3 regions of the Thalassotalea sediminis genome follow, and region 3 is predicted to be linked to each of the others. Evidence: predicted binding sites of a transcription regulator. Region 3 holds the regulator's gene; each other region holds the start of a gene.
The links. Region 3 encodes sigma-54, which starts transcription at its own class of promoters, with help from an activator protein. Its sites were predicted from a motif close to GTTGGCACGNNNNTNGNNT; they were not measured.
Positions count from the first base shown of each region.

Region 1: a site for sigma-54 is predicted at 1,193-1,211, ahead of QUE09_RS15950 (TorF family putative porin). Genes of this name have one in related genera too.
Region 2: a site for sigma-54 is predicted at 1,838-1,856, ahead of QUE09_RS13595 (flagella assembly protein FlgT). Genes of this name have one in related genera too.

Region 1 is NZ_AP027361.1:3,505,644-3,509,469, reverse strand. Features, by position in the region: gene QUE09_RS15960 (Dam family site-specific DNA-(adenine-N6)-methyltransferase) at 1-164, shown strand, start outside; gene QUE09_RS15955 (DUF2970 domain-containing protein) at 169-360, opposite strand; gene QUE09_RS15950 (TorF family putative porin) at 472-1,140, opposite strand; gene rpe (ribulose-phosphate 3-epimerase) at 1,417-2,085, shown strand; gene trpS (tryptophan--tRNA ligase) at 2,107-3,111, shown strand; gene QUE09_RS15935 (PEP-CTERM/exosortase system-associated acyltransferase) at 3,192-3,826, opposite strand, start outside.
Region 2 is NZ_AP027361.1:2,951,571-2,955,396, forward strand. Features, by position in the region: gene flgM (flagellar biosynthesis anti-sigma factor FlgM) at 1-79, shown strand, start outside; gene QUE09_RS13580 (flagella synthesis protein FlgN) at 99-530, shown strand; gene QUE09_RS13585 (LPP20 family lipoprotein) at 606-1,073, opposite strand; gene QUE09_RS13590 (FlgO family outer membrane protein) at 1,083-1,748, opposite strand; gene QUE09_RS13595 (flagella assembly protein FlgT) at 2,008-3,177, shown strand; tRNA gene QUE09_RS13600 (tRNA-Arg) at 3,226-3,301, shown strand; gene QUE09_RS13605 (hypothetical protein) at 3,373-3,507, opposite strand.
Region 3 is NZ_AP027361.1:3,193,272-3,197,097, forward strand. Features, by position in the region: gene lptA (lipopolysaccharide transport periplasmic protein LptA) at 1-61, shown strand, start outside; gene lptB (LPS export ABC transporter ATP-binding protein) at 58-789, shown strand; gene QUE09_RS14615 (RNA polymerase factor sigma-54) at 844-2,352, shown strand; gene hpf (ribosome hibernation promoting factor) at 2,377-2,664, shown strand; gene ptsN (PTS IIA-like nitrogen regulatory protein PtsN) at 2,690-3,145, shown strand; gene rapZ (RNase adapter RapZ) at 3,161-3,826, shown strand, end outside.

The DNA.
Region 1 (3,826 bases), 310 kb from region 3:
CTGCAAAGAAAGTAACTGTTCTGATAAGCAATCACGATACCATTTGGACGAGAAAAATATATCAAGGTGCAAAAGCACGAAAATCAATAAAAGTCGCACGAACCATTAGCCAGAAAGGTAGTACGCGAAAGAAAGTGTCTGAATTAATGGCGCTTTACAAATAATCGCTTATTCAATTACTAACGATACAATTGCTACTAAACTAAGTACAAAAAGAATTACAGCAATTAAGCCGACTATAACAAAGTGACTAAATTTACCTTGCGTAAAGTCTCTTTCTCGGTTTTTATTGCTTTGCACACCGAGTAAGGCGGAAGCAACACTTTTAATGGTTTCTTTTAAAGGCTGGGCATCTTTCATCGGACGGTTCTTTTACTAAGCATAAAACGAGTAAATCCACACTAGCATGAAGTGTTACTAAAAAGCAAAAAGCCCGCTATAGCGGGCTTAAAGGTATAGCTCTTTGAATGTTTAAAGATCAATATCGATAGCGTAAGACAGATACACTTTTAAATCACCGGCTCCGCCTTCTAAATCGGTTTGTGAAGCACCGAGTGTAAAACCACTTTTACTGATACTTACGCCATAATCAATTGAGTCTTCGGCTAACCAGTCGCCAGAATAAGAACCTAAATGTAGCGCAACTTCCGCCTCATTTGCTAAGGCGACACTATAGTCTGCAGATGCATAAAGCGTATCACCGGCATCAGCCCCTTCGCCATCTGCTAATACAGCAACACCTAAGGTTAAATTGCTAAAGCTTAAGCTTGCATACACTTCTGAAAAGTCTGCGTCGCCGGTTGTCTCGTCAGGGTAAGCAAAATAGATAAAGCCTACGTCGTAAGACACGGTCTCACTTATATCACCGCCAAAGCCTGCGTATAGGTCAAGCTCATAGGTCATACCTTCTGCCCAATCGGCGTTAGATACCCATGTACCAGCATAAAAACCGGAATCGCCAGCATAATCAATACCACCAGAGATAGCGGCTTTACCACCTGTTTGTTCTAGGCCACGCCACAAGTAGTTGCTTGTTACCGCAGCGTTAGCAGACCAATCCCCAGCAATTGCTGTTGTGGTGAGCATTGAAGAAGTTAAAATTGTTGAAGCAAGTGCGACTTTCATTAGTGTATTTTTCATATTTTTCTCTTAACGTTATTGTTGTTTAAGTTTTCTAATTTCTAAATTGCAAAAGCGATGCCTGTGCTATTAATTGGCAACAAAATTTAAAAATAATCAATAATTACAATGTGTTAAGGTGGTGGTTGTTTTTCGGTTGAATTATTTAAAATGTAGGTTTGCTCAACAGTGGTGCAGTATTTTAAATAAATGGTCAAAAAAAGTGCAGTTAACACTAGTCGATTAATTGGGCAATTTAGTATAAAGTAGCGCTGATTTTTCAAAGGTGTTAGATATATGTCTTCTTATTTAATTGCGCCATCTATTTTATCGGCAGACTTCGCTCGTCTAGGTGAAGATGTAGAGAATGTACTAAATGCTGGGGCTGATGTTATTCATTTTGATGTCATGGACAATCATTATGTACCGAACTTGTCGTTTGGCCCTATGGTATGTAAATCGCTACGTGATTATGGCATTACTGCGCCAATTGATGTGCACTTAATGGTAAAGCCAGTTGATTCATTAATTCCTGATTTTGCAAAAGCGGGCGCCAGCATTATCACCTTTCATCCTGAAGCGAGTGAACACGTTGATCGGAGTTTACAGTTAATCAAAGATCATGGTTGTAAAGCTGGTATCGTGTTAAATCCCGCAACATCATTGCACCTGTTGGATTTTGTTATGAATAAAGTCGATGTCATTTTGTTGATGTCGGTAAATCCAGGCTTTGGTGGACAATCTTTTATCCCTGAAACCGTGGATAAAGTTAAGTTAGTGAAAGAAAAAATTCGCCAAAGTGGCAGAGATATTCGTTTAGAAGTTGACGGTGGCGTTAATGCCGCTAACATTGCGGAAATTGCGAAAGCAGGCGCAGATATGTTTGTTGCTGGTTCTGCAATCTTTTCTAAACCAGATTATAAAGAAGCGATCGATGAAATGCGTCGAGCGCTTGCAACTGTTTGATAAAAATTTAGGTACGATAAAATGACAAAACCTGTAGTATTGAGTGGCTGTCAGCCATCAGGTGCATTAACAATAGGGAATTATTTAGGCGCTTTGAAGCAATGGGTAAATATGCAACAAAGCCATGATTGCTATTACATGTTAGTTAACCAGCATGCGATTACTGTACGTCCAGAGGCAGAAGCATTAAGAAAAGCAACCTTAGATGGTTTAGCGCTTTATCTCGCATGTGGTGTTGATCCAAAACAAAGTACTATTTTTATTCAGTCTCACGTACCAGCGCATGCGCAATTAAGTTGGGTGTTAAACTGTTATACCCAAATGGGTGAGCTTAATCGCATGACCCAATATAAAGATAAATCTCAAAAGTCAGAAGCAAATATGAACGCAGGCTTATTTACATATCCTGTATTAATGGCAGCAGATATATTGCTTTATGGTGCTAATCAAGTCCCTGTTGGTGATGATCAAAAACAACACCTAGAATTAGCACGCGATGTTGCGACTCGTTTTAATAATTTGTATGGTGAAATATTTACTGTACCTGAACCACATATTCCTGAGTTCGGAGCACGGATCATGAGTCTACAAGATCCGACCAAAAAAATGTCGAAATCAGATGCAAATCCAGGCAACTTTATTGGTTTATTAGAAGATCCTAAAAAGATTAGCAAGAAAATTAAACGTGCAGTGACTGACTCCGATGAATTAGCACGTATTTATTTTGATGTTGCTGAAAAACCAGGTGTATCAAATCTATTATCATTGTTGTCTTGTGCTACAGGACAATCAGTCGAGCAATTGGTACCGCAATATGAAGATAAAATGTATGGTCATTTGAAAGGAGATGTTGCAGAAGCTGTTGTTGCTATGCTTGAGCCAATTCAAACGCGTTTCCATGAATATCGTAATGATGAAACGTTTATGCAAAACGTTATGAAAACAGGTGCAGAGAAAGCATCTGAGCGTGCTGAACACGTGTTGAATGCAGTTTATAACGCGATAGGGTTTATTCCTAAGCCGTAATTATCACGCTATAAAGCAATCAAAGAAAGGCAGTAATTCACTGCCTTTCTTAGTTTTAGCTGTTAGCATAGTTGAATTTATTAGAGTGTTACACGTTGCGATAGCGGTGTAATGCTACCAGAAGTAGACTGCACTATGTCTGGAATTCGATATTGAGACTTATCACTGTATGGTTTGAGTTTAATTTGTGCTGCTAACGACTGATAAACGATTTGATAAAGTTCCTGCATTTGATCATTCAATGCATAGTGAAAGTGTTCCTTTTTAAGAAAAAACATTGCTCTATTTCCATGATAGTCGACTTCATCACCCACTTGTTCAAAAGGCAAGCCAAATCGTTGAAGGCGTCTATTAAGTCTTGGTTCCATCATAACTATAATGCCAAGGTGGTTACATAAACTGGCTAAGGCAATCCCCCCTAAATATAGACCTATGGCGATATTAGGAAAATTTCTTCGCTCTTCTTCATAGTACATTGTTTCTGGGTCTACACTCTCTAGTACAAACGGCTTGTTTTTTTCTTTCTCCCGTCGTCTGAAGGATGATAGCACGGCAAGCCTAGATATTTCTCCAAAGCTACCTCTTGGTAGTGCTTGTGTATCGAGTACATCAGCTCTTGCACTTTCAAGACAGTTTTTTTCAAAAGGGAGTTGAAAGTTCTTAGCGTTTTCAGGGGGAATTATTAAGCGTATACAGCCTGCGTATCGTCCTGTTC
Region 2 (3,826 bases), 240 kb from region 3:
AGGTGAATACAAAATAGATACAGAAAAATTAGCGGCAAGTATCGCTAGTTTCGAATTTAAACTGACTGAGTCAGTGTAACCTATGTTAAGGAAAGTAAGTGGCTGATAACATAAATTACCGTCAACTATTAGAAAAACAGTTTGCACAATTGCAGCAACTGGAAGCGATCATTGACGAAGAGCGACTTACTTTGCAAAGCAACTCTCCTGACGCGTTAACAGGAATCACCGAACAAAAAAATACATTATTGCTTGAAATTCAAACGTTAGACCAAGAATTTTCACAAAGTATGGCGTTTAGTGAGCAAAAAGCACGAGGCGAGTTGGACGAACTTTTATCGTCAATTGAACAAGCCTTATTGCGTTGTAAAGAGAAAAACCAAGTAAACGGTCATATTATTCAGCAATCGCAAATGGCTGTTGAACGCTTAAAAACGACATTGCTTCAGCAAAATGGCAAATCAACTGTTACCTACGATAAAAAAGGTAAAGCTTCTGGTGGATTAAGTAGCTTAGGCATAAAAGCATAGTAAAGAGTACGAATGATAAAAAGGCCTGACAATCTGTCAGGCCTTTTTATTTAATTTATCCAGTCCGAAATAAAGTTAGTAATATTTCACTTCTTTAATTTCTTTTTGTCTGTTATTTGATAAATATATGTCCCAAACATCTTTAAAATCAAGATGTAACTCCGTAGTGTAAGTATCTCCTACAGGGTAACTTTTGACCACCTTCGCCCCACGAATAATACCTTGTACAGAGGCTTTAAGGTGCTGATCTTCAACAATCAAATTACGCATTGTTGTGTTACCAGACAGCTGTTGACCGTAAACTTGTTCGGCGAGTTCAGCATATGCAGCAACTTTCGAGGCATTTATTGCCATCAACATCTTTTGTGTTTTATTTGACGACTTTTGTAAACTAATGGGCGCTTGACCAATCGCGGTAATTACAGGAAAAGAATCAGGCGTTACCGTCTGCCATTGTACATGTTTGTCGTAAACAGAACTGCACCCGACTGACACTAATGAAGCGCTCAAACATAGTACTTTGAAAAATGTATGTTGTTTCATAATGTCTGCCTATTGTTGAATTTTCACAGCTCTAGCTTCTTCCAGCATAGCTTCAGAGTCACGAAGAATCATACCGTCTTTTATCTTTACGTTTTCACTACGTTGCAACTCATCACCAATCACCCATTCAGGAATAAAAGATTGCGCAGTTGCAACTACAACACGAGACTGCATACCTATCATACGAGCATTTACCATTACACCACCATTTTGTTTCATCATGGTGCCGGTAACAACGTAGTCAATAATCTGACGTTCAGGTAACTCCTTCCAGTCGCGACTAAAAACATAATCACCTTCTTTAGTAACACGAATATGCCCTGTTGTTTTAAAATCAACAACAATTAAGCCATGACGTTGTAACTCGTGAACAAAGCTTTCTGATAGCTGGTTACCTAGCCAATTCGTCGACTCTAAATCAGCTAAGTGCACAAATGACGCGACAGCGACCGGTGTTTTAGGCGTAACAAAGGTACTACTTTGCAGCATTTGAAATGCTAATCCTTTTACCACATCATTAATCGCATGTTTGGGCAGTTGATAAGCGTCGATTTGACCTTTATCTCGATGTGCGGCTTGATAAAAGTCATCATCTGATTCGTTACTGCCGTTTAACGTCATAGTGCTGCACGACACTAACCCTGGCAGTAACATAAGCATTAACCAATTTTTCATTGAGCTCCCCTCAAATACCACTAAACTCTATTGTGAAACATAAAGCACAATTCACGCCAACTTTGAATTAACACGGTTAAAAATTAAGTATAGGCACAAAACCTGCATTAGCTTAATTTAATCATGTATGGGTCGAGCATTTGACACTCAGTAGCTACTTCAATTGAAATGTCTTATAACTACACTTAGTGTTAAGTACGCAGTAGCAAATAGATTACATAAAATGCAGGATCAAGGCCAAGATAGTTCAAGGTGAGCAATGCGATTATTAACCTTTACAATATTATTAGCGTTTTATTTGATAGTGAGCCCATTACACGCCCAGTGGTATGAATCACAAGGTCGAGCCTATGTTATCCAAGGCGATAATATAGCCGCGCGCACTCAAGCAATAGAAAATGCGTTAAAAAAAGCACTACTTGTTGCCGGTGCATCAGTATCAAGTGTTCAACAAGTGGTCAATGGATTATTGACACAAAATGAGATCAATATACGAGCAACGGGCAATATTAATGCGTTTGAACTTGTCGATGAAACGCATGAAGGTAATACTATCACCGTAACCATTCGAGCAGATATTATCCCACAAGCGCGGCAATGTTTTTCCGCTGATTACCGCAAATCAATGTTAGTCACTAAAAGTCACTTGGTTCATAGAGAGCAAGCTAATGTAGGTAGCATTTATGCATTAGATACTGCCATCATGAAACGATTATCTGATCATATAAAACAAGATGGCTCCTATTTGTCTCCTAAATTATCTGTAAAATCGAGTAGCGCATTTTCTCGATATAACAACAGCTTACAATTCGATAAAATAAAAGCCATTTCAATGTCTTTAGCAGATATGACAGATAGCCAATATGTTTTATTTTCTGAAATAGAAGATATATCGTTCGCAACCGATGAAGAAAATCCTTGGCGGTTTTGGCAAGAAGATATCTTCCAACGTTACTTTCAACTTCGCGTACATATTTTTAACGGTACCAATGGTGAAGGTTTATTTGAAAAAACTTACCGTAATGCTGCCCCCTGGCAATTTGGTAAGCGAGAACAAGTAGATCCAAACGCCAGTATCTTTTGGCAAAGTCAGTACGGGCAAATTGTTGATCAAGTGTTAATGCAAGTTATTACTGATATTGACGACAATATGATGTGCCAACCAACACGCGGAAAAATTGTACAAATTACCGGAAATCAAGTGCGGTTTAACCTTGGTAAACAGCATGGCGTACAAATTGGTGACGAATTTTCATTATTGCACTTACAAAACTTTATTGCTGATAATGGTCATTCATATGCTGGGTTCAATGTCAGCCCATTTAAAGTTAAAGTAACTCAGGTGTCGCAATCTAATGCTGTTGGCCAAACAATTGATGGTGCAATAATCGATAGTATTCAGTTAAATGACTTAGTTGTGCGTTACTAAAGTGAGTTGATTTTAAGGACACTTAGCGTTTAAATAACGAAAGCTTATGTCCCTATAGTTTAACTGGATAAAACTGCGGCCTCCTAAGCCGCTGCTCCAGGTTCGAGTCCTGGTGGGGACGCCAGTAAAGATAAAATAAAAAAGCCGCAAAAAAGCGGCTTTTTTATTTTATCTGCTCAAAAGGTACTAAAGGTACTAATTGGCTAACTCTGTTTCCACTTCCTTGTCGTCTGCAACTGAGGTATTACTCAGTACGGCGGTTAATGCCAATACAAAGACTGCTAATATGACGGTTGTCAGTTTTATTCCTTTTGAAGACGACTGTTTCATTATGTAGTCCTAGTAGGTTTATCATTGTTATTTGTCTACTTCGCAACCAACTTAGCGGATAAGTATCTTTAATTCAATCATTTATCTAAAAAATCAGCTATTTTTTAAACAATTGTTGCTTTTGCGTAAACTTCATTGGTTATTTCTACCTATTTATTTTTGCGAATAACCCGCGATTTTATCGCATATGCAATAGAAACAAGACACCTGTCAACAAAATATAACAAATAGCGTAATAACATTTGCAGTCGCGCCATTACTGCGTAAAAATAGCGTCTCTAAAAAACACCCTCAAATGAAAAAATAAAATAGTTGGAGC
Region 3 (3,826 bases):
AGATGATCAGCGCGTTAAAACGGTATTACAGCCTAAGCACCTGGAAAAAAAGAATAAATGAGCAATGCAAAATTAAGTGCCGCTAACTTGGCTAAGTCCTATAAAGGGCGTATGGTAGTTAAAAATGTTGGTTTGGAAGTTAACGCAGGGCAAATTGTAGGTTTACTTGGTCCAAATGGTGCAGGAAAAACCACGTCATTTTACATGATTGTTGGGTTAGTAAATAACGATAAAGGTACAATAACGTTAAATGACGAAGACCTTACACTGTTACCTATGCATGAACGTGCGCGCCGAGGTATAGGATACTTACCACAAGAGGCCTCGATCTTTCGTAAGTTAACCGTTTACGAAAATATCATGGCAATATTGCAAACAAGAAAAGAATTAACAGACATAGAACGAGAAGAGAAGTTAGAACATTTAGTAGAAGAATTTAACATAGGGCACATTACCGAAAATTTAGGCATGAGCCTATCTGGTGGTGAACGTCGTCGTGTTGAAATTGCCAGAGCACTTGCAGCTGACCCAAAATTTATATTGTTAGATGAACCATTTGCTGGCGTTGACCCAATTTCTGTAGGTGATATAAAAAAAATTATTCTACACTTAAAAAATAAAGGCATTGGCATATTAATAACCGACCATAACGTTAGAGAGACACTCGATGTTTGTGAGCATGCTTACATTGTTAGTCATGGTGAATTAATCGCCCAAGGTGATGCAGATCAAATCCTTGCAAATCAGCAGGTAAGAGATGTATACCTCGGTGAACAATTCACGTTATAGTTATGATATGCTTTAGAAAAAATAAGATTTACTTGAAAGGATAAGAAGTAATTAATGCGCCCAAGTCTGCAACTCCGAATTGGACAACAACTTACAATGACGCCGCAACTCCAGCAGGCGATAAAGTTATTGCAGTTGTCCACCTTGGATCTACAACAAGAAATTCAAGAGGCATTAGAAAGTAATCCTTTATTAGAGGTGGACGAATCTGCTTCGTCTTCAGACGATAACCAACCCGATAACTTAGAAGAAGCCTTTTCCGCAAAAACTAATGACGAGACAATAAATAATACTAGTGATGGCTCGGAAGATTCAACACCAACCGTTGATGAAATCAGCACCACTGAAGCGATGGATAAATCAGACATTCCTGAAGAGCTTAATATTGATACGACTTGGGACGAAAGTTACAGTGCTGGTGTATCTAATACTGGTGCCGCCCCTGCCTCAGATGATTTTGTTTATCAAGGTGAAACCACAGACTCCATTCAAGATCATTTGCGTTGGCAAATGAAATTAACCCCATTTTCTGAAACCGATGAAGCCATTGCAATGGCAATTATTGATGCCATTGACGACGCTGGATATTTAACGGTTACAACTGAAGAAATCCTAGAGTCTGTTGGCGTCGATGACGTTGAATTAGATGAAGTAGAAGCGGTCTTAAAACGTATAAATATGTTTGACCCTATAGGTGTTGGTGCGCGTTCAATTGCAGAATGTTTAACGATACAGTTAAACCAGTTTGATAAAGATACCCCTTGGGTTAACGAAAGTAAGATCGTGATTAATGAATATATTGATTTACTTGGTAACCGTGATTATCGACAAATCATGCGTAAAACACGTTTAAAAGAAGATCAATTACGTGAAGTTATTCGGTTAATTCAATCATTAGATCCTCGCCCTGGTGATTCTGTTATTCAAAGTGATGATCAGTATGTAATACCTGATGTTTCTGTTGAAAAGAAAAATGGTCGTTGGGTTGTAGAGCTAAACCCTGATACTGCGCCTAAACTAGCGGTTAACCAGCAATATGCTTCTATGGCTCGGTCAATGAAAAATTCGAATGATAGTCAATTTATTCGTTCAAATTTACAAGAAGCAAAATGGTTTATTAAGAGTTTAGAAAGCCGAAACGATACCCTATTAAAAGTATCAAACTGCATTGTGCAAAGACAACAAGGTTTTTTTGAACATGGGCCCGAAGCTATGCGTCCTATGGTTCTGAATGATATTGCCGAAGCAGTAGATATGCATGAATCAACGATTTCACGTGTTACTACACAAAAATATATGCATACACCACGTGGAATTTTTGAACTTAAGTATTTTTTCTCCAGCCATGTCAGTACAGAAAATGGTGGAGAATGTTCTTCAACAGCTATACGCGCTTTAATTAAAAAGCTTGTAGCTGCCGAAGTACCTGCAAAGCCTCTTAGTGACAGTAAAATGGCTGAACTATTGGCTGAACAGGGAATCAATGTTGCCAGACGGACTATAGCTAAGTATCGAGAATCGCTAAGTATTCCTCCGTCTAACCAACGTAAAAGTTTACTTTAACTCTCTAGTAGAAGGATACAGCTTATGCAAATTAATCTTGCCGGACATCATGTTGAAATTACTACCCCAATGCGTGACATCGTGAACAAAAAATTTGCTAAGTTAGAGCGACATTTCGATCATATTAATAACGTATATGTCGTATTAACCGTTGAAAAACTTAGCCAAATTGCAGAAGCAACTGTGCATTTAAATGGCACTGAAGTGCATGCTAAAGCGGAAAACGACGACATGTACGCATCCATAGACTCCCTGGTAAATAAGCTCGATAAACAAATACTTAAATACAAGGGAAAAATTAATCAACACTAAGATTTATTGATTACTAATATCCACTATGAATTTTACCGACATCATTAAAGAAGACTGCACGTTATGTGCAGTCGAGGCTACAAGCAAAAAACGTATTCTTGAACTTCTTTGTAGCAAAGCCGCAGAGACAAACGATCAAGTAAGTACCTACAACTTATTAGAGAGTTTGATGCTAAGAGAAAAAATGGGGTCGACCGGTATTGGCAATGGTATTGCTATTCCACATGGACGTTTAACCTCTACCGATAAAGTTATGATTGTTATTGCCACAGCTCAAGCGCCAATAGAGTTTGATGCCATTGATAATCGTCCCGTTGACATATTTATCGCCCTATTCGTGCCAGAAGATCAATGCCAACAACATTTATCGACATTACAAAGTATTGCACAAGTATTTAGCGACAAGAAAATGTGTAAGCAAGTACGCAAGTGCGATAACAGTCATGAGTTATATCAACTTCTCAAATCTGCTGCTCACTAACCTAGGATTTCATCAATGAAACTTACCATTGTAAGTGGCCGCTCCGGCTCTGGAAAAACGGTCGCATTGCGCGTTTTGGAAGACTTAGGCTACTACTGTGTAGATAATATTCCCGTTAATTTGCTACCCGCATTGACGCATACCGTGATCAATGATTATGAAACCGTAGCGGTAAGTTTAGACGTCAGGAATTTACCTGCAGAACCGACAGATGTGCCAGAAATATTAGATTACTTACCCAGTGCTGTTGAGTTATCTATTGTATACCTAGACGCTGATGATGGTGATCTTATTAAGCGTTTTAGCGAAACTCGTCGCTTACACCCACTTATACGCCAAAATATCGCGCTAGACCAAGCAATGACACTTGAGAAAAAGTTATTAGAACCCATTGCTGCTCGCGCCAACTTGTATATTAATACCAGTCAGTTAACACCACACCAGCTCGCTGATTTGATCAGAGAAAGAGTGCTAGGGAAAAAAAGTGGTTCTATGGTCGTGGTGTTTGAATCCTTTGGTTTTAAACATGGATTACCAAAAGACGCTGACTTTGTGTTCGATGCTCGTTTCTTACCAAACCCTTTTTGGGAGAAAGAACTTAAGCCATTTACAGGGTTAGATCAACCAGTTAGAGATTTTCTTGCCAGCCAACCCATTGTTACTAAGTTTATATGGCAAATA